DNA from 3 places in the Ensifer sp. NM-2 genome. Region 3 is predicted to be linked to each of the others. Evidence: predicted binding sites of a transcription regulator. Region 3 holds the regulator's gene; each other region holds the start of a gene.
What was found. The regulator LexA, encoded in region 3, represses DNA repair genes until DNA is damaged. The targets are predictions, from matches to a motif close to TGTTCNNNNTGTGTTCNG.
Positions count from the first base shown of each region.

Region 1: a site for LexA is predicted at 3,075-3,092, ahead of C6558_RS40805 (ImuA family protein). Genes of this name have one in related genera too.
Region 2: a site for LexA is predicted at 4,698-4,715, ahead of C6558_RS03935 (PA0069 family radical SAM protein). Genes of this name have one in related genera too.

Region 1 covers NZ_PVZR01000007.1:146,728-154,091, reverse strand. The annotation lists gene C6558_RS16285 (error-prone DNA polymerase) at 1-628, opposite strand, end outside; gene C6558_RS16280 (DNA polymerase Y family protein) at 625-2,142, opposite strand; gene C6558_RS40805 (ImuA family protein) at 2,093-3,052, opposite strand; gene C6558_RS16275 (metallopeptidase family protein) at 3,223-3,657, shown strand; gene C6558_RS16270 (DUF1737 domain-containing protein) at 3,746-3,952, opposite strand; gene C6558_RS16265 (CoA ester lyase) at 3,949-4,854, opposite strand; gene C6558_RS16260 (hypothetical protein) at 4,966-5,211, shown strand; gene C6558_RS16255 (glyoxalase/bleomycin resistance/extradiol dioxygenase family protein) at 5,461-5,892, shown strand; gene leuD (3-isopropylmalate dehydratase small subunit) at 6,108-6,713, shown strand; gene C6558_RS16245 (RidA family protein) at 6,722-7,102, shown strand; gene C6558_RS16240 (MoxR family ATPase) at 7,224-7,364, shown strand, end outside.
Region 2 covers NZ_PVZR01000001.1:805,508-812,871, reverse strand. The annotation lists gene C6558_RS03960 (polyprenyl synthetase family protein) at 1-285, shown strand, start outside; gene C6558_RS03955 (tetratricopeptide repeat protein) at 450-2,282, shown strand; gene C6558_RS03950 (4-(cytidine 5'-diphospho)-2-C-methyl-D-erythritol kinase) at 2,290-3,201, shown strand; gene moaB (molybdenum cofactor biosynthesis protein B) at 3,203-3,745, shown strand; gene C6558_RS03940 (glycosyl transferase) at 4,054-4,581, opposite strand; gene C6558_RS03935 (PA0069 family radical SAM protein) at 4,781-5,938, shown strand; gene C6558_RS03930 (ribonuclease HII) at 6,389-7,039, shown strand.
Region 3 covers NZ_PVZR01000018.1:21,275-28,638, reverse strand. The annotation lists gene C6558_RS28125 (DUF4242 domain-containing protein) at 557-847, shown strand; gene C6558_RS40065 (hypothetical protein) at 1,025-1,168, shown strand; gene C6558_RS28115 (hypothetical protein) at 1,666-1,953, shown strand; gene C6558_RS28110 (hypothetical protein) at 2,012-2,251, opposite strand; gene lexA (transcriptional repressor LexA) at 2,432-3,148, shown strand; gene C6558_RS28100 (hypothetical protein) at 3,368-3,700, opposite strand; gene C6558_RS28095 (hypothetical protein) at 4,344-4,490, opposite strand; gene C6558_RS28090 (GFA family protein) at 4,926-5,357, shown strand; tRNA gene C6558_RS28085 (tRNA-Cys) at 5,659-5,732, opposite strand; gene C6558_RS28075 (thermonuclease family protein) at 6,403-7,104, opposite strand; gene C6558_RS28070 (hypothetical protein) at 7,346-7,364, opposite strand, start outside.

The DNA of each region.
Region 1 (7,364 bases), on a different contig from region 3:
GCTCGCGTATGGCGGTGACGATATCGGCCAGCGGCCGGCGCGCCGGCGCGTGAAACAGCGGACTGTTGGTGGCGATCAGCCTCGTGCCCACGTTGCGGGCGATGGTCGCCAGCCCGGCAAAGACAAGCTGATCGAAACCGTCATAGCGCGGCACCAGCGCCAGATAGAGCCGGTCGGCAAAATGCGGCTTCAGCCGCTTGAGAAATTCCGCAAGGTTTTTAGCCTCCGACGCCCCGATCACCGGGTCGGGCAGGACGGCAATCAGGATATCCTCGCCCCATTCGACAAGGTCGGTCTCGTAGAGCGTACAGGTGCCTTTCTTCGCCCGCAGGTTTCCAGCACTCAGCATGCGGCAGAGATTGCCCCAGCCCCGACGGTTGCGCGGATAGGCGAGCACATCCGGGATGTCTTCGGCAAAGGAAAGCCGGGCGCCGGGCTGGAAGGAAAACGCCTCCACCTTGGCCTGCGCATGAGCGCGCACCACGCCCGCCACCGTATTGCGATCGGCAACGCCAAGGCCGGAAATACCAAGGCGGCTGGCGGCAACGATCATTTCGCCCGGATGGGAGGCTCCTTCGAGGAAGGAGAAATTCGACCAGGCGCCGATCTCGAAATAGGGCGTGCTCATGCGAAGACCCCATGCATGAACCAGCGCGGCTGTGCGGGCCCGCCATAATGCCCTTCTCGAAACAGCCAGAAGCGCCGGCCTTTTTCATCCTCCACCCGGAAATAATCCCGCTCGGCCGCCTTTTCGCCATCGACCCACCATTCGGCCGCGATCCGTTCAGGACCCTCGGCGCGCGCTATGCGATGAAGGCTCCGCCGCCAGCGAAAGCTTCTGGGCGGGCCCTCCGGCACCTCGGCCACCGCCTCCACCGGCTCCGGACTTTGGAACAGCCGCTGCGGTCGAACGGAAGCCATCCTAAGGCAGGCCGGAACAGTGGAAGCGGCTTCCTCGACCGTCTTCAGCATTTCCACATCCGCAAGCGGCTGAAAGGCGGCGGCACGCTCCGGCACGTGGCTCTGCGACAGGACGGGCAGAAACAGGCTTTCTGCGCCCAGCCGCGCCATGACCCTGTCGGCAAAGGCCGCAAGCGGCTGCTGCCGATCCGGCGTGCCGGAAAAATCCTCCTGCATCACCTCGTATTTTTCGCTTTTGGGAACCGACAGCCGCAGGATCTCGAAACCGAAACCGGCATCGAGATCCTCGTGCACCGCCTGCAGCCGCTCGCGGAAAAGGCCGGCAATGCGGCTCGGTTCAATCAGCGGCGAAGACGTTCCGGCAGCGATGCGAAAGACCCGGCCGTCGACGCGAAACAGCAGCAGTTCGAACAGCCGTCCGCCTTCGCCGCGCTTTTCCAGCTCCGGCTTCAGCCTTGCTGCCAGCTCCTGCGTCAGGCCGAGAATATCGTCCTCACCCTGGACCGGCTCGGAAAGCCGCCGCTCGGCCGAGAGGCTGGCAACGGGGAGCCGCGGCGAGAGCGGCTCGTCCTCCAGCCCCATGGCCTGATCGAGGCGCAGGAGCAGAATGGATCCGAAGCGGCGGGCAAGCGGCGCCCGCGGCGCCTCGATGATATCGCCGACCTGCTTGAGCCCGACCCGGCCGAGCGTTTCGATCATGTCGACTGGAAGCCTGAGGGCAGCCATCGGCAGTGGCGCAAGCACGCGTACGGCCTCCTCCGGAGCGATCACGCTTTGCGAGCCGAAGCGCGCCACCGCCCAGGAAAGCCCTGCCGAAGACGAGATCGCCGCACGCGCCTCGATGCCGAGATGAAAGAGCCGGGCGAGCAGGTCGTCGAGAAGCGATTTCTCGCCGCCGAGAAGATGGGCGCAGCCGGTAATGTCGAGATAAAGGCCGCTTTCGCCGTCGAGCGCCACCAGCGGCGTGTAGCGGCTGCACCAGTCCGCAAGCCCTTCCAGAAGGGCGCGATCCGCCGCCCGGTCGGCGGGCAGCACATCGACCTCGGGACACATGGCCCGCGCCTCGGCAACGCCCTGGCCCAACTGGAATCCTGATTTCTCGGCAAGGCCATCGAGCGCGACGAGGCGCATCGCATTCCTGACCCGGTCGGCAAAGACGACAGGCGGATGATCAGGACGCCCGCGGGAAAGCCAGGAGGTTCCCCAGCGGCTCCGCGCCACCCGGTCGGCCGGAAGATGCGGAAAGTCGAGCGACAGAATGCGCTGGTTGTGGGTCTGCCGCAGCAGCGGCTGGTAGGGGCTCGACGGGGTAAAAGCGGCGGTCATGGGGGTTCCACTCCAGGAAGAGGCCGACGGGAGCAGGAGACCTGCTTTTTTCGGCAATGACGTGAAAGACGGGATGGCCGATGCTGCCGCAAAGCATCGAACCGTCAGGGAGGGCGCGCTCGCGGGCGGGCGCCGGTTCGATATGAAGCCGGAAGAAGGCGCTGCTCGCCTCCTCGTGACCGGACTGACGCAGAAGAAGAAGAGGAATGCGTCCGGCGCGCGCGCGAACATGCAGGCGCCGGCTTTCGCTCAAGGCCAGCGATGCCGGATTGCCGCGAATTTCGAGAATGACGGCACAGAAGGCCGGGACGGAAAGCGCCGTCTCGGCGATCCACAGCGCGTCCTTCACCGTGCGCGGCAGGCTGAGGATCAGGCTTCGAATGTCGAGCCCGTAAGCCTTGAGACCAAGACCGTAGGGCAGGCCGGCCTCGGTCGAGGCCAGCGACTGGCTGACCCACAGAACCGGTGCCCCGGCATCGCCCTTTTGCTGGCGCGCCTGCTGACAAAGGGCGCTGAGCGCGGTTGCAAAACCGGCCGCAGCGCCGGCATCGCGCGTCTCGGAATTGCGGATCTCGGTCATACCCTCGAGCGGCAGGCCGCCCTCGAGGATATCGTCGAGTTCGGGAATGCCGAGCGGCAGGACCTTGCGGCCGGAGGACTGGTGACCTTCTTCCTTGCGCCGAAAGCCTGCGGGATCGGCCGCCTTGACCGCCTTCACGACGCCCGCAAGCCTGCGATTTTCGATCCTGGCTATGGTTTCGCGAAGCGAAAGAACGGTCTCCCGCTGCACGGCGTTCTCGGCCATGACGGTCAACTCCCATTTAAGATGTTCCTGTTATGTTCTTATAGATTCCAGAGCTGACCACATGAGTCAACAGCCAAGTTTAAGAATTTATTCCTCGCCCACCCCAGCCGGAATTCAACACTCGAAAAACAAAGGCAAAATCGCTATATGGAGGGCAACAAGGAGTGCCTATGGCCCGCATTGACCAGACCGATGATTGGCGGGAACGCCACGCACCGACGCTCACGACATTCGAACAACTCGCAGTGGAAGCCTACAGCCACCTGCCGCAGGAGTTCCGCCAACTGACGACCGACCTCATCATCGAGGTTGCCGATTTTCCAAGCGACGACGTCTTCGAGGACATGGCGCTGGAGACGCCGTTCGACCTGCTCGGCCTGTTCGAAGGCCGTGGCATCAGCGAACGTTTCACCATGGAGACAGGTGAGTTTCCGAACCGGATCATCCTTTATCGCCGCCCGATCATCGACTATTGGGCGGAAAACGAGGAAACGCTGGGCGACATCATCACCCATGTGCTGATCCACGAGATCGGCCACCATTTCGGCCTCTCCGACGACGATATGGAACGGATCGAGGCGAGCGTGGAGCACGTGGGCAACTAAGCCCCCATCCGCTCCGAGGCAGAGCCCCCGAAAAACAATCGGAAAACAAAAAAACGCTCCGGCCGGAAAGTCGAAGCGTTCCTGCTTTTTACTGTTCCGACAGCTTGATGTCGGGGTGGTAGTCCTTGCCTTCGACTTCCTTGAATACGGCCTGTCCGCATTGCATGTGCTGCGTATCCGCATTGAAGGCGTAGGTCGGTGAGCCGTGCAGGGACCAACCCTGGTTCAGTGCCGCCGTCACCTTATGGCAGAAGGACGCATCGTCGGGGCCGGTGAGGAAGCGGTAAAGTTTCAAAATCTTGCCTTTCGTTTTTCAATCATCTCCGCCTTGGCGGCGAGCTTCAGGGCCTGATCGAGATGCAGCCGCTCGATCATTCGGCCATGAAGATTGATGACACCTTTTTCCGCGTTCTCCGGCAGCGCGAAGGCGGCGATGATGGCGCGCGCCTCGTCGACGGCCGCCTGCTCGACGCCGAAGCGTTCGTTGGCCGGGCCGATCTGCAGCGGGTGGATCAGCATCTTGCCGTCATAGCCCATGTCGCGCCCCTGCCGGCACTCCTCGTCGAAACCGTCGGCGTCACGGAAATCGTTGAACACCGCATCGATGACGTCGAGACCGCTCCCGCGTGCGGCCAAAAGGATCTGCATCAGCCAGGGGATGAGGTACGGACGGCCGGGCCGGTCGGGAACACCGGTTTCCTTGCGCAGGTCGTTGAGGCCGACGACGAAACAATCGAGCCTGCCGCCGAAGGTGCGGCCGGTCTCGGCGATAACAGGCGCATTGACGACACCGCGCGGCGTTTCGATCATCGCCCAGAGACGCAACGCCTCCGGCGCATCGTTATCGGCCAGCCAGTCGGCGACGATCTGGATATCGGCCGGACTTTCGACCTTGGGCAGCAGGATTGCGTCAGGCTTTGCCGAAACGGCCGCCGCCAGATCCTGCTGGCCGAAGCCCGATCCGAGCGCATTGATGCGGATGATGACCTCACAATCCGGCCTGTTTTCGACGAGGTGGCGAACGAGGCCGTCCCGCGCCTCGGCCTTGCGCTCCGGCGCCACCGCATCCTCAAGGTCGAAGATCGCGGCATCGGCCGCAAGTTCCGCAACCTTGGCCAGTGCGCGGGCATTGTCGGCCGGCACTGAAAGCACCGAACGGCGCAGGCGAACGGGGTGATGTTCGATCGATTTTGTCATGCGGCCAGTTGTGCCCGCCTTTCCTTTTTTCCGCAAGACGAGGCGAACGGCCGCACCCCTCTTGCAAGCGGCGGCGGCAACACCCACATCCCGAGCAGAAAGGTGACGATCATGCAAAGCATACGTTCTGTTCTTTTTACGGCTCTCGCCATCACCATTACGCTGGCAGCCTTCGTCTTCACCGCATCGCTTGCGCTTGCGCTCGCCGGCATCGCCGCCGTTGTCGCGATCGGCAGCGCCATTGCCGCCCGGCTGAACCTGAAGCAGGCTCGAGCAACGGCCCGCCCGACCTCCGGCGCCGCCCCGCGCGAAATGCGCATCTGGAACGACGGTCGCGGCACGATCATCGATCTCTAGGCATCGATCTCCAGAGCGTTTCCGGTTTAGACGACGTCGCGGAAGCGCTCTATCTCCTTGTTTCTACGCACTTCCTGACGGGAACCGCTTCGCATTTTTCCCGAAATGCTTGAGTCTGCCCGACGCGGCAGCCCAATCTCGCTCGATTTTTTTGCGACACCCGTGTCGGCAAGACCCGCTTGCGTTCGTCCTTGGGTCAGGCCAGCAAAGGTCATGGCCACTGCATCATTCCCTCAACAGGAGCATGACATGGACAGCACGACGCAGAAAACAGACGCAAACCAGCTGCCGAAGGCCCTCAACGGCCTGGTGCCTTATCTCCAGGTCGACGGCGCGGCCAAGGCGGCGGAATTCTACAAGCACGCCTTCGGCGCAAAGGAAGCCTATCGGCAACCGGTCGACGACCAGGGCCGGACGATGCATATCCATCTCCACATCAACGGCAGCTCGCTGATGCTCAGTGACGCCTATCCGGAATACGGCCATGCCCTGGAAAAGCCGCAGGCCTTCAGCCTGATGCTGCCGGTCGACGACATCGACGCGTGGTGGAGCCAGGCGGTCGCCGCCGGCGCCGAAGTCGTGATGCCGATCGAATTGATGTTCTGGGGCGATCGCTACGGGCAGCTGCGCGACCCCTTCGGCGTGCTCTGGGCGCTGAACGCCCCAGTAAAAGCAGGCTAGAGTCAAGACAGGCTGAGACCGAAGCCAGACACCGGCCGATTTCGGCAAAACCCTCGGGCAAGGCGCCCAACGGATAAAACAACCGCGACAACACTTGCCGGGCAGGCGATTTCACCCGCCCGGCAAGCATCTTCGGGATAGATTTTCCTTCATTTCGGCGCAAAACTGATCTAAACGCTTACGCAACATTTCGCTGAAATCGAAGGCCTGAAGTTATGGAAAAGTTCGTCAAGCTCACCGGCGTCGCCGCTCCCCTCCCCGTCGTCAACGTCGACACGGACATGATCATTCCGAAGGATTACCTGAAGACGATCAAGCGCACCGGCCTCGGCACCGGACTTTTCGCCGAAGCGCGCTACAACGAGGACGGCTCGGTCAACCCGGATTTCGTGCTCAACAAGCCCGCCTACCAGAACGCCAAGATCCTGGTCGCCGGCGACAACTTCGGCTGCGGCTCCTCGCGCGAGCACGCACCGTGGGCGCTTCTCGACTTCGGCATCCGCTGCGTGATCTCGACCTCGTTCGCCGACATCTTCTACAACAACTGTTTCAAGAACGGCATCCTGCCGATCGTCGTCAGCCCGGAGAACCTGGACAAGCTGATGGACGACGCCTCGCGCGGCTCCAACGCCATCCTCTCGGTCGACCTGGAATCCCAGGAAATTACTGGTCCGGACGGCGGCACGGTCAAGTTCGAGGTCGATGCCTTCAAGCGCCACTGCCTGCTGAACGGCCTCGACGACATCGGCCTGACGCTGGAGAAGGCAACGGCCATCGACAGCTTCGAAAAGTCGACCACCGCCTCGCGCCCCTGGGCGTGAGCGACGGGATGACGCGCAAGCTCATCTCTTCCGGTTCGCCCTTCGAGAAGACGGCAGGCTATTCGCGTGCCGTCGCCAAGGGCGACTGGTGTTTCGTCTCCGGCACCACCGGCTACGACTACGCCACCATGACCATGCCGGAAACGGTGGAAGAGCAGGCGCACAATTGCCTGAAGACGATCGAGGGCGCGCTGAAAGAGGCGGGCTTCTCGCTCTTAGACGTGGTGCGCAATCACTACTACGTCACCGATGCCAGTTTCGCCGACCGGGTTTTTCCGATCTTCGGCGAGATGTTCGGCGAAATCCGCCCTGCCGCCACCATGATCGTCTGCGATCTCATCCGCCCGGAAATGCTGATCGAGATCGAGGTTACCGCCTTCCGCGGCTGACGTCTGACGGGTCGCAGCCAGCGGCAGTGACACCTGCACCGCTTATGCGCTACTGCAGAAGCATGACGACGGCCCTCGCCCGCAGGACCGTTTTCCGCATCACTATGACCGGAAGAAGCCCATGCAATTCGAAGGCACCGCCGACTATATCGCCGACAAGGACCTGATGATCGCCGTCAACGCCGCGATCCGGCTGGAACGGCCACTGCTCGTCAAGGGCGAGCCCGGCACCGGCAAGACCGAGCTTGCGCGGCAGGTTGCA
Region 2 (7,364 bases), on a different contig from region 3:
TTCCGCGAAGGCAAGATCACCCTTCCGGTGATCCTGTCCTATCGTCGCGGCACACCGGAGGACCGCGCCTTCTGGCGTCAGGCGATCGAAGGCGGCGACAGCAGCGATGCCAACCTTGAAAAGGCGCTCGGCCTGATCAAGCGATATGGGGGCTTAAGCGATACCATCGCCCGTGCCCAGCACTATGGCACGATCGCGCGCGATGCCTTGGCACCGCTCCCGGTTTCGCCGTGGAAATCGGCGCTGGTCGAGGTCATCGACTTCTGCATCGACCGGGTCAGCTGACGCGCGCGCCCGGCCGAACCTGGACATCCAAGAGGAATTTCTTGCCGCGTTGCGCCAAAAAAGCCATTCTGTTCCTCAAGAGTTGTGCCAGGCAACACGTGGCTGATTCCAAAACAACCCTCAGTCGTGCGCAAGGCCGAGAGATCGGCAATGAAAGGTTTGACATGCGGCAAAAGACGATCCTCCGCCTTCTCAGCGGCGCTGCACTGATGGCTCTTGCCTCGGTCAGCGGCAGCTACCAGGCTTTCGCCGAGGAAAAGGCCGCCGTCGAAGAGACCGAGCCTTTCGACATCACGTCCGTCAACACCTTTGCAGGTGCGTTCCTGGCTGCCCGCACGGCCGACACGGACCGTGACTTTGCCGCAGCCAACGAGCTTTACCGCATCGCCCTGCAGTTCGAGCCGAACAACAACGAAGTCAAGCAGCGGCTGATGATCACCCTGCTGATGGCCGGCAAGTTCGACGATGGCGCCAAGATCGCCGAGCAGTTGAAATCCGATCCCGCTGTCGAGCGCATCACCACCGTCATCCGTGCGATCGAGGCGATCCGCAAGCGCGAATACCGCAACGCGCAGAAGCTCTTGAACTATGAGGGCCCGAACGACCTCGACCGGCTGATGAACGGCCTGCTTTCGGCCTGGGCCAAATTCGGCCAGGGCAAGCCCAAAGAGGCGCTGGCGCAGGTCAACGGTCTCGAAGGACCGGACTGGTTCCGCGTATTCAAGAATTATCATGCCGGCGCGATCGCCATCGCTTCCGGTGACAAGGCCACCGCTCGCGCCAAGCTCAACGACGCGATCCTCGATCGCGAAGGCGGCAGTGCTGCGCCTGACACGTTCATGCGGGCGGTCGAGGCATTGGCGCGCTTCGAGGCGCGCGAAGGCAACAAACAGAAGGCGCTCGACACGGTCGCCGTCGGCGAGAACATGGTCAACAACTACACCCCGCTCGAGGCACTTCGGAAAAACATCGAGACCGGCCTACCCCAGGAGCAGCAGGTTAAGAACGCATCGCAGGGTGCGGCAGCCGTGCTGTTTTCCATCGGCGGCGCGCTCAACCGTGAAGGCGCCGAAGACATCGTCTCGCTCTATCTGCAGACGGCGCGTCGTCTCGACCCTGACAGCGCCGACATTCTCGTGATGCTTGCCGGCATCGCCGAGAACCTGAAAAAGCCGAAGGAAGCGATCGAGCTTTACCAGAGCGTGCCCGAGGCTTCGCCGATGCGCCGCCTGTCCGAGCTGCAGCTTGGCCTCAGCCTTGCCAGCATCGGCAAGGTGGATGAAGCCAAGAAGCACTTGAAGGCGCTGATCGACGTCGACCCGAAGAATATCCGCAACTATCTCGCCTATGGCAGCGTGCTTTCCGATGCCAAGGACTACAAGGAGATGGGCGAGCTTTACGACCGCGCCGTCGACGCGATCGGCCCTGTGCCGAAGCGCAGCGACTGGACCGTGTTCTTCCAGCGCGGCATCGCCTATGAGCGCCAGAAACTCTGGGACAAGGCCGAGCCGAGCTTCCGCAAGGCCCTGGAACTCAACCCGGATCAGCCGCAGGTGCTGAATTATCTCGGCTATTCCTGGGTCGACATGAACATCAATCTGGAACAAGGGCTCGACATGATCCGCAAGGCGGTCGAGTTGAAGCCGGACGACGGCTACATCGTCGATTCGCTCGGCTGGGCCTATTTCCGCATGAACCGCTTCGACGATGCGGTGGTCGAGCTTGAAAAGGCAGCCGAGCTGATGGCCGGCGACCCGACCATCAACGACCATCTCGGCGATGCCTATTGGCGCGTCGGCCGCAAGCTGGAAGCCGTGTTCCAATGGACCCAGACGCTTGAGCTGAAGCCCGAAGAGGAAGAGATCCCGAAGATCAAGGCCAAGATCGAAAACGGCCTGCCGGCGCTTAAGGAAGTGGTTCCGGCCTCTGCCGACGCCAAGGAAACAGCGCCGAAGAAGGTCACCCCGGAGGCGCCTGCGCCGGACAAGAAGTCCTGATCACAGCATGCTTCAAGGCGAGATTGCGGGCTTCGCGCTGACACGGGCGGCGCCCGCCAAGATCAACCTGGCACTGCATGTCGTCGGCCAACGGGCCGACGGCCACCATCTTCTCGAAAGTCTCGTCACCTTTGCCGATCGCGGCGACCGGATCGGCCTGACTCCGTCGGAGCAGGACCGTTTCACTCTGTCCGGGCCATTCGCCGCCGAATTGTCGACGACGGGTGACGACCAGGATGGCAATCTCGTGCTCAAGGCGCGGGACCTGCTGCGCCAGGCTCTGGCATCGCAGGGCGTCGACACCGGCCCGGTCCACATTCATCTCGAAAAGAACCTGCCCATCGCCTCGGGCATCGGCGGCGGGTCCGCCGATGCGGCCGCAACGCTTCGCGGCCTTCTCGACCTCTGGAAGACCGGCATCGAACCGGCGTTGCTCGCCGCCTTGGCGCTGAAACTCGGCGCCGACGTGCCAATGTGCCTAGACGGCAGGTCGCTTATTGCCAGTGGCATCGGCGAAGAGATCACCCCTGCCATTGAGCTTCCCTCCTTCCCGATCGTGCTGGTCAATCCTCTGGTCGCGGTCTCGACGCCGGTGATCTTCCGGACGCTGGAAAAGAAGAACAACCCACCGCTTGTGATCCCGGATGGCCTCGGCCCCCCTGCGGCCTGGCTTTCGGCCATGGCGGCGATGCGCAACGACCTGGAGCCGCCGGCGCGCCGGCTGCAGCCGGTAATCGCCGACGTCTCCGGCGCGCTGGCAACAACCGGAGCCGCGCTGGTGCGGATGTCCGGTTCAGGCGCCACCTGCTTCGGCCTGTTCGACAGCGACGAAAGCGCGCAGCGCGCCGCCTACACTCTTTCTGCCGCCCATCCTGAATGGTACGTTCTCGCCGGCAGAACCGTGGGCAGAGGGAAATAGAATGGCCGGGATCAATGACAATCGCCCTTTCGTCCCCGTCGGCATCGCCATACTGACAGTGTCCGACACGCGCACGCTGGCCGACGACAAATCCGGCGACACGCTTGAGGCGCGGGTGCGCGACGCCGGTCATCGTCTGGAGGCACGCGCAATCGTGCCGGACGATCGGCAAAGGATCCGCGATCAGGTGGAGGCCTGGACGCTCGACGAGACAATCGACGTGGTGATCACCACCGGCGGAACAGGCTTCACCGGCCGCGACGTCACGCCGGAGGCGCTCGAACCGCTGTTCGAGAAACGCATGGATGGCTTCTCCGAAGTTTTTCACCGGATTTCCTACGAGAAGATCGGCACCTCGACGATTCAGTCGCGCGCGACAGGCGGTGTCGCCAACGCCACCTTCATCTTCGTCCTGCCGGGGTCCCCCGGGGCCTGCAAGGATGCCTGGGACGGCATTCTCAAGCAACAACTCGACTACCGGCACATGCCGTGCAACTTCGTCGAGATCATGCCGCGGCTCGACGAGCATCTGAAACGGGGCTGACGCCTCAATCGGCGACCCAATTGTGCCGCGAGACAAGCCTGTTCCCTGGGGAACTGCGAAACCCGCAACCGCCTGCTACAGCTTCCAACGTCAGCTCGCATTGAGGGATCGCAACGAGATCCGAGCAAATCCTTCGACCGGAGCAAAGACGGCCCATCGCCGATGTCCCCCCAAGCGATGGGAACAAAAACATACGACGCGCGGCTCGCCCGGTCGCTCGGACAAGACTTTGCTAGCAAGGAAATTTGGTAGCCGCTTGGAGGTGCCGTCCGCAGGACAGGCACCTTTTTTGTTGGAGCGAATTTACTCTAGGCGCTCTGCCTGCTGTCAACGGCGACCCAGGCGGGGACAAGCTCCGTCGCAAGCTTTCGAACGGCGCGGATATTCGTCATTTCGCCCAGCGGCATCTTCCCGCGCGCGATCGCCAAGGCGTCGCGCTTGTGCACGAGGAAGCCCGCCTCCAGCGGCTTTACGCGCCGCGCGAGACGATGCAGCAACGGCTTGCGGTGCATTCGCGATGGCGAGAAACGGGCCGGCCCCTTGTGAAGCGACACATACTCGACGAGCTCATCCACCCAGCGCCCTATCGGCCGAGCACCGGGCTCAAGCAGCATCAGCCACTCGCCGCGCGCGGAGCGCACGATTTCGCCCAGATCCCAATCGACGCAGAAACGGCAGCCGGCGGCATCTGCCACGCGCACCGACCCGTCCTTCGAGCCATGATCGAGGATGATGACATCGCTGACCAAACCTTCGACGGCGCCTGCCACGAGCACGGACAGCGTCTGTGCCAGTTCCGCCTCGTTGTCACGTGTTTCCATGATGATCGTCAGCATAGCTGTTCCTACCGCATTGCAGCGTAAAATGCTACATCCGCGTGGCATGACCGCGCCCGCGATTTGTCCGATCGCCAAGTCATGCCGGTCGCTCTCGTTTCAGCACGCGCGATTTTTGTTCTTGAATTGTTCTTGTTTTCGCGATAGGAAAATAATCAGAACAAAACGGGATCAAACGGGTGATCCCTCGGAGATTCCGATGAAAGAGCTGTCTCAGATCAGGCAGGGTGCGCTTGCACCCGCCAACACGGCAGAGGTTGCCGAAGCATTGATGAGCGGGACCGGTCTCAGGATCGAGAATGACCGTCGCCGCGGGCGGGGTGCCGGACTGAACATGTCGGGCCGCTTTGAGCCGCAGGCGCGCGAGGTCTTCGACGACGGTTGGGAGAGCCTTGAGGACCTGCCTCCCTTCAAGACCGAGGTGCAGGTGGAAAAGCCGCGCTCGGTGATCAGCCGCAACGATTCTCCCGACATTTCCTTCGATCGCTCGATCAACCCTTATCGCGGCTGCGAGCATGGATGCATTTATTGTTTTGCCCGTCCGACACATGCCTATATGGGGCTTTCGGCCGGCCTCGATTTCGAGGCGAAGCTCTTTGCCAAGCCCGACGCCCCACGCCTGCTGGAGCGCGAGCTCGCCCGCACGGACTACAAGGTGAGGCCGATTGCGATCGGCACCAACACCGATCCCTACCAGCCGATTGAGAAGGAATGGCGGATCATGCGCCAGATCCTCGAAGTGCTGCAGGCCGCCAACCATCCTGTCATGATCGTGACGAAGTCGGCGATGGTGACGCGCGACATCGATCTGCTTGCACCGATGGCAGAAAAGGGACTTGCACGGGTCGGCATTTCGGTGACGACGCTCGACCGAAAGCTGGCGCGTACGATGGAGCCACGTGCTTCGACCCCTTCCAAACGACTGGAAGCGATGCGCGCCCTCACCGAAGCCGGCATTCCGACCGGCGTGCTGGTGTCGCCGATCATCCCGGCCCTCAACGATCATGAGATCGAACGGGTTTTGGAAGCCTCCCGATCGGCAGGAGCGCTGGAAGCGACCTATGTGCTGCTGCGCCTGCCGCTGGAGGTCAGCCCGCTCTTTCGCGACTGGCTGCTGCGGAACTATCCGGACCGCTATCGGCACGTCATGTCGCTTATCCGCTCGATGCGTGGCGGCAAGGATTATGACGCCGAGTTCGGCAAGCGCATGAAGGGCGCCGGTCCCTATGCCTGGCAGATCGGCCGCCGGTTTGAACTTGCGGCCAAACGCCTCGGTCTCAACCTCAATCGTCGACAGTTGCGCGACGACATTTTCGTGCCGCCACTCGGAACCGGCGTCCAGCTATCGCTGCTCTAGAGCATTTCCAGGAAAAGTGCGAAGCGGTTTTCCGTCAGGAAATGCGTAAAAACAAGGAGATAGAGCGTTCCGCGATTCCGTCTAAATCGGAACGCCCTAGCGGCAATCGGTATTGCGTATGTCGCTGGAGAAGTGGAGTTTTCGACCGCTCAGGTCAGGAATGCGAGGTGTGGCCTGAAGGCAAAATAACCTCAATGGTTGGCCGGAATGGGCAGGCATCGGTCTTGAGACGCCCGGTTCCCTGGATCGGCTGCGATTTGGGAAGCAGGTCACGGCGCAAGTTCATGCGAGCAGCGTCCCTCGCGCGTCATATCTGGCGCGCGGCGACAGAATTGAATTCCGGCGTCTCCTCCGTGCCTCATCAGGATGACGCTGGCATACCCCCCGGCTGCCGCCGCACTCAGATCGGGGGACTTGAAGAGAATCGGTCGATCATGCGAGTTTCGCCGCATGTCACATCGCAGATCGACCGATTCTCCCCTTTTCCCGGATATTATCCTTGCGCCCGATTTCAGCTTTGAACTGGCTGCCAGAAGGGACGGCGCCTGGCCGGTCGCTGGCGCCGACGAGGCCGGCCGAGGGCCGCTTGCCGGACCCGTCGTTGCCGCCGCGGTCATCCTCGACCCGGATGCCATCCCCGAAGGCCTGAACGACAGCAAAAAATTGAGCGCCGCTGAGCGCGAACGGCTGTTCGATGAGATCCTGGCAACCGCCACCGTTTCCATCGCCTCTTCCTCGGCCACCACGATCGATACCATCGATATCCGCAAGGCAAGCCTCGAGGCGATGCGACGGGCCGTCGACGGCCTGTCCCTGACCGCGCGTTTCGTGCTGGTCGATGGCCGCGATGTTCCGCCCGGTCTTGGCTGTCACGCCAAGGCGGTGGTCAAGGGCGACGCCCGCTCGCTCTCGATCGCCGCGGCATCGATCGTCGCCAAGGTGACGCGCGACCGGATGATGGAACGGGCCGATGTCGCTCACCCCGGCTACGGCTTTGCGGCTCATGCCGGCTACGCGACAGTGGTGCATCGCAAGGCAATCGATGCCAAGGGCCCCTGCCCGCTGCATCGCATGAGCTTCCGTCCGCTGCGCAAGGATTGACGTTCGGCATCGTTGAAACCTCGCCGTCTGGATCGACACAAACCGATGCCGATGGCGGCCCCCCCGGAAGGTGCGCTTGACGGCGCAGCGCGTCATAGACGGAGACAGACGAGCGGTGACGCGGCAGGCTTTGCTGTAGCCATGTCTCCGCCCCCTGCCGAGCCGCTCCGGTCACCGCATCTGCGGTAATCCGCCGCCCGCCCCTGACCATCGGCCGGCGTTCCGCGGGGTTTCCCCCCTTATCGAGCCCAAACAGGTTCCGGACGTCACGGAAGACATCCCGAACTGGCGCTCGCACGCATCACCCAAGGCTATCCCAAAAACA
Region 3 (7,364 bases):
CTTGCAAGGCGGTGGCTCGACCCGCTTGCCATCCCAGATAATTTGAGGGAAAGTCTGATTCCGGCCCATCGAGCCCTGGGCGATCTCCCAGAACTAGAGAAAACCATGCCTCTTAAATATTTGACGACAGCCGCTTTTCTCGCGCTTCTTGCACTTGCCGGATGCGCAAGCACCGGCGGCAGCAACACGACCTATGCGCAGTGGCAAGGTCCAACACCTGTACCCGATCCGTCTGCGGCGAGTCCCGGCGGTTTCCGGCTCAGCTACTAACTTGCGCTAGTATACGCGTGTCGGACGGAGCGCATCGCGCGCTCCCATCCCCGGCCGCGCGATTTCAGTCGCATAGAGCTATTGGCCGCGAGATATTGTGATCGCGGGGCGATACAGGCGCCCATCGTTTGATCGGACGCCAGTCCCGGTGGAGCCCCTTCCGCTGCTTGATCCTATACTTCCAGGGAAATCGTCGTGAATCGCCGCATCACCGGTGGAAAGTATTGACTTCAATTATATTAGATATTCTTGATATTCAGTCCTCCAACAACCGAGGAACTGAACGATGCCCACCTACATCATTGAACGCGACGTCCCAGGGGCCGACAAGCTCAACCAGGACGACCTTTGCGCATTATCGGCAAAATCCAATGCTGTCGTCGCCGATCTTGGCGTACCATATACATGGATCACCAGTTATGTCGCCGGCGACAAGATTTACTGCGTCCACGAGGCATCAAGCGCCGACGTCATTCGCGAACATTCGGAACGCGCCGGATTTCCGGCGAACAAGATAACCGAAGTTGCTGCCGTCATAGGGCCTGCGACAGCATCCCAGGGGCGCAACGGTAAGTGACCGAAGCGACGTTATCATCGCAGTGCCCGGACACCGGGCACGAATGCGCGACGCAACGCCGGCAAAACAGTGATCCACCGGCACCGTCATTGACTTACGGCGGTATCAATGCAGGCTGGTTTGCCGGCATTCGGCGCCCATGCAGGGTTCCCCGGCACACCTTCCAAGGAGACGATCATGGCAAAAGGTCAAGTGCGAAGTAACCGCGAGGTTAGAAAGCCAAAGAAGGACAAGACTGTCAAAGCCGCCGTTGTGACGGAAGGCTCACAGGTGAAGCTGGCCGGCAGCAGTTTCTCCCTGGGCAAGAAAGACAAGAAGTAAGACGGTCGGCTTTAACCTCTCGAACTAACGACATGAGAGAGATATCCGTCAGTGGCCAGTCGAACTGGGGTGCGCAACGTCTCCGCGACATCCCGGCGCGACTGGTCGAGCACCCGCGGTCAGATGCCGGTTTCGTAGCGCGTTTGAACGTCGTATGTATTTGGCTGGAGATGCGAAGATCGCTACAGGCGGATGCCGCTGGCCACTCGCACTCCATTACGGCGTCCAACATCATCGGAAGCATTTGCGGCGGGTATTGTTGATCAGCTGCCAGCGCCACGCTTTGAGGCGGGCGCCGGAAAATCGAAAACGCCAACGCACCTCACGCCAATCTTTGTGCCTTCATTGCCACAGCTTGAGCACCAGTGCTCGCCTTTCGCAAAGAACTGTTGAACACGGCACAGTGCCCGGCATGCTTGCTGGACTTCGGAACGAAAGCACGGTTCACATCGTTAACCAAACCATCGCCGCCACCTCTGATCTAGTGGACGTTCACCGTGCTTGCAGCCTTGCTTATCGCCTCGATTATCGCATCGCCTAACATCGCCCTCAGCGCTGCCACGGTCGACGACCTGCAAGCCGACTTCGAAACGGCCGTGCCCTGCCAGCAGATAGACGGCCGGAACGTTTGGAAGGGAACGATCGCCTACTACATCCAGTCCTTCGTCTATCAAGGCGACACGCCGGTCGCGACCGAAGCGGCCGACGCTGTGCTGCCGGAGGACAACTCCGCGGAAACCGTCAAGGAATTCGAGGACGCCTGCTCCGCGACGCAGCCGGCCTGATTCAGGCCTCCTCTAGCAGATCGCCCATCGATATTTCTGCTGATCCCTTGATGGCAGGCTATTTCCACTGCGTCCCATCGGCCGCGGCGCAACCGTGCGGCGGGTGTCCGTTGCCAAATGTCAGCTTCAGCCGGTCACAACCCCATTGATTGAGCGGCCCGGGCATCGCCGCATTCAACGCGATACCAACTTCGTCAAACGGGCTCTGCTTGTTATCCACGTATTGATACCAGCGAAACCCAAGGATCGCGGTCGCGGCGACAACGATGGTCAGCAAGATTTGAATCAGCTTCGTCATTAAACCCTCATTCCATAAACGGAAGGAGGCATATCAGCCTCGCGCGGCGCGTGCAGCGACGAGTTGGTCAATCTGCGCTTGATTGAACCAACATTCACAGAATTTTAGGCACTTGCGGAACACATATGGAACAGATAGTGTCTGTTCTTGATTTGTTTCACGCCTCTGGAGCGACTTGCCATGCTGACCCGCAAGCAACAGGAATTGCTTCTTTTCATCCATGAACGAATGAAGGAGTCCGGTGTACCGCCGTCCTTCGACGAGATGAAGGATGCACTCGACCTGGCATCCAAGTCGGGCATTCACCGGCTGATCACAGCGCTCGAGGAACGCGGCTTCATACGCCGGCTTCCCAACCGCGCCCGAGCGCTCGAAGTCATCAAACTGCCGGAAGCCTATGCTGCGAGCGCGCAGCCCCGTCGCGGGTTTTCGCCGAGCGTCATCGAGGGTAGCCTTGGCAAACCGCCCGCCCCTGCCCCCGCGGCGAAAACGCTGCCGGTTGCCGACAACAGCTCCGTGTCGGTTCCAGTGATGGGCCGCATTGCCGCCGGCGTGCCGATCTCGGCGATACAGAACAACACCCACGACATTACCGTGCCGCTCGATATGATCGGCAGCGGCGAGCACTACGCCCTTGAAGTGAAGGGTGATTCGATGATCGAGGCCGGCATTTTCGATGGCGATACGGTGATCATCCGCAATGCCACCACGGCCAATCCCGGCGATATCATCGTGGCACTAGTCGATGACGAGGAAGCAACGTTGAAACGCTTCCGGCGCAAGGGCGCTTCAATTGCTCTAGAGGCCGCCAACCCGGCCTATGAGACGCGCATCTTCGGGCCTGACCGGGTCAAGATTCAGGGCAAGCTCGTCGGCTTGATCCGCCGCTACCACTAAGCCCGTCTCACGCCAGCGCAATTCGAGGAAAAGTGCGGAGCGGTTTTCCGCCAGGAAATGCGTAAAAACAAATAGATAGAGCGCCTAGTGACTCCGTTTAAACCGGAAACGCTCTAGCCGCCTTCATGCCGGCCAGCCGCTCTCTTACTTCAACGTCTCGCCACATAGGGTAGCGAGACGGAGATTTTCGGATCGAGTGTTTTTCACGCTCGACGGATTTTACTCGTGAATCGAGTACTCGCCCAACTCGCAGAGATCCTGCTTGTCTTCAGTCGTGTCGAGACCGGAACCTTCTTCGAATTCAAAGCGCATGTCGTATTTGCAGACATCACGTCCGTCGGCGATGGTAATTTCCATGCTTTCGCCCGGATTAAGCACCTGCCGCCCGAAGACGTCGTCTTCCCACTGATCAACACCGACCGGCGATGTGTAGAAGTTCGTCAAAACGGCATTCGTCTTGTTCTTAAGCTGAAAGACGAGATCCTCAGCGCTTGCGGTGGCCGTCGTTACGGCAAGAATGGCAAGAGCAGTCAGGGCGATCTTATATTTCATTTTATGTCTTTTCCTCCATTGTTGGCTTTGTTTGACACTACCTATACGGGTCGCGCTGTTGGGATATTCATTCCCAGTTCTGTCTAGAGACAATATTTTCAGCACTGACAATAGTGACCGAATCACCATTTCGGGGCGCGTCCTCGCAAGGCCATGTCGTTGGCGACTGCGGACGTTCGCAAACTGGCGGGCAAGCGCAGCCCGGTCGAATTGCGCTTTGAAAACAGTGGTTGGCTGCGATGCGGGCAGCCTCGCTGCGCGTGTTGGACGCGCCGCATTGGCCCATGTTCCTTGCCCCCCGAAAACCGTACCTGCGTGCCGGCAGCATGTCCTTTGCGCAGGCACGCACAGCGTTTCACTTTCGACAATCGGGCTGCTATTGACGGAGAACCGCTTTAGCCAATCGCGCAGGCGCTGGGTGACTTGTTGCTTTCATCGTGCGAGGGGCTGAATCACGCGCTCGCCCGCCCTATCTACGTCACACTTTCGTTGACGCTCGCAACGAGCACGCGGCCGCTTACGCCACCGATGGCCGGTATTTCGACCGCCTTCGGATCTGCGTTCGCCTTGAACCTCGCGTGGGGCGTCGACCGCCAGCGGCATTCGCCGCTGCCAAACCTGTTGAGCGTGTGGCCGATGGCGCTCAATTCTCCTGAACGGAAACCCCGTCCTGGCCAATCTTGATCTCTACGCCGGTCGGTTTTGTTTCCTCGCGGTAGACATAGGCGCCGAGACCAATGACGGCGACGGCGAGCATGGCAATGATCAGATAGAGCCCATTACGGTTCATTCAGCAATTCCTCGCTTGGGTACGGTATGGGTAACTAGGTTCGTACCCAAGAAAGGCAACGGTGCGACGCGGACAGTTCGCTCCTCGCGCGGATGATGCAGGACGGATGCGAACGGCCGTAGGCTTTTTCTCCGCACGATCCGTTGGCCGAGCGCTCTTGCGACGCATCGGCTCGGGCCGCGGAACGTCCCCGACGTGGAGCACGAAAGCGTGCTGGCGCACGTATCGGGCACTTGGTCTGAATATGTGCCCGATGCGCGACGAGACGCCTCGTACCCCGCGCCTGAGCCCAATCGGCTGATGGCCCTACAACGAACGGCCTCAACGGGAGTGCGGTCCTCTGGATTGAGACTGCCCCCGAATGCGCTTGAGCACAAGCAACCCACCTCATAAGAAAGCTCATCAAATGCGCTTCAAAATCAGATGGATGATTGGATGAATCTCGATGTTCAGAACCTTGACGGAGCCTGCCACTGCGGAACGGTTCGCTTCAATGTGAAACTGAAGAGCGGCCTCCGCACCGCCCGCCGTTGCACTTGCTCCTATTGCCAGTTGAAGGGCGCGGTTGCCGTCTCTGCCGCCAAGGACGGGGTCACGGTTCTCTCCGGCGGCGAGGCACTCACCAAATATCAGTTCAACACGAAGGCTGCAGAGCATTACTTCTGCTCGAAGTGCGGCATCTACACATTCCACAAGCCGCGCGCGAACCCGGATTTCTACGGCGTCAACGCCGCGTGCCTTGAAGGCATAAGCCCATTCGATTTCGAGGAGCTACCGGTGAACGACGGCATCAACCACCCGATGGACACGAAGGGATCGACCGGCCCAAGGCTCGCAGGAACGCTCAAGTTTATCCCGGCGGAGTGACGACAGGCGCGGCTGGCAGGACGCCGGCCGCAGCCGTTCAAACTGCTGCACCCTGAATGAGGGGGGCGTTCGTTGCGCCGCCAAGACGTCGAAGATCTACTCGCGGAACGCGAACGGGCGCGCTTGACGAGGCAGAGTGTTGCCAGAAGCAATGGGGATGGAATCGGCAATCTGCTGCTTGGATCGAACGTCGAAGAGGGAGATAACGGGAACCAATTGCCACACCAAGAAGAATGTGTGGCAGCAGATGAAATCCTGCAGTCCAAATAGCGAAACTAATTCAACTACTTAGGAGTGGCTTTGGAGGCCTCGCCCGGAATTGAACCGGGGTACAAGGATTTGCAGTCCTCTGCGTCACCACTCCGCCACGAGGCCTCATCGACTGAGATTATCAAGTCGTGGCGAGCGTTTAGAATGAATATAGAAAGAGCGCAAGAGGGGATTTCTGAAAAACGTCCTCAGGCATTTCTGAAATTCCATCTTTCTCCAACTCTTCCACAGGCTTACCGATCCGGCCCCATAACGGATCGCCGCGAACCCCTTCGACGACAGGCGGCGGGCGCTATACGGCAGCGTCCGACACGAGGCAATTGGATGGATTTACCATTTCGACAGACGGCCCGAATCTTCCGTCCAACCCTTCTTCCGACGTCGCGGGGCGCTGCTACCTTGTACACCGTTTCACGGTAAAGCTACCTTGCACCAAGATTCTTCAGGGAATTGGACGTTGAATCCAGAGTTGATCATCTACCCAAGCTCATACTGACGGTAGTTTTCTGTGGAATGTGCATTGCGGTCGCAATCTGGCGTCTATTCCAGCTCGCGGTGACCGGCCGATTGGACATGTCGCCAATTTTCCCGAACCTTAAGGCAGATTTCCGAGCCAATCCCATCAAGCTGCTTCTAGCAAGCTCTCTTGTTGTGTTCTTTCTGGCACTATCGGCTCTGGGGTTGATAATCGGTATTGATATCGCGCTCGGTGGATAACTTAGACGGCTACACGCTTCCGGCCCTCATCATTCTCTCTGATGACGCCGAGCACCGTCTAACACCAGGGCTTGGGCTGTCCCTTCCAGGGCCGAACCAAGCCCTCCGATACGAGCACGGCGCCGAGAGAGCGGCCGTCGCGCATCACCACGCGCAGCTTTTCGCTGTTCTTGTCGTCGCTCCTGCCGATGGCCTCGATCAGCCTGAACTCGCCGGCGTTCAGCAACTCGCGCAATCGCTGCTTGGCGTAGAAGCCGCGGGCACGTTCGCTATCGCAACTCGCCTGCTTGATTCGCGGTGCATCGACGTCGGCGACACGGATCTCCTCGCGCTGGTAGCGGAATGTTCCGCCGTCGACGACGCAATTGTCGTTGCGGGTACCGCAGAAATAGAACTGATTCGCCTGGGGCTCGACGGCCGTGGGCTGCGCGATCGGGCGCTCGACGGGTGTCGGTGCGGCCAACCCGACATTGACTGCGGGTATCGGTCCGTCGACAGGCTTCGTCTTGTGCGTAGCCGAGGGCATGGCGACACGGGCCTGCGCCTTCGGCCGATCGTCCGACCTGGATGTGGATGTCGACTTGGGCGCCGATGCGAACACATCCGAAACGCCCGGCAGATCCCGCAACTGTCCACGGTGGTCGTACGCAACAACGCCGCCGACTGTCAGCACCGCGGCGAGATACCAGGGCAGCATTCCGCCCTTTTTCTTTGTCCGGCTGCCGCGGCGACGCCCGCGGCTTGTCGTGGTCTTAGCCATTCCGCCCCATCCTTAATCCGGGCGGCATTATGCTGCCGATCCGTTGCCGAATGGTTTTCAACGACAGCCCGAATGCGGGAGTTTGCGCACAAGTCGGTCGGGAGGACGCGGCGGTCCATGACTTTCATTCGATTGGAGCCGCCGCCACATCGTCGCCGACGAAGGAGCCGAATAGGCTCGGCTTCCGTGTAGCGTGAGCTTGTGGCGCCCTGTCGAAGCGAGGATCGCCCTCGCGAACGAATCATCGTTCCTTCGAAGAC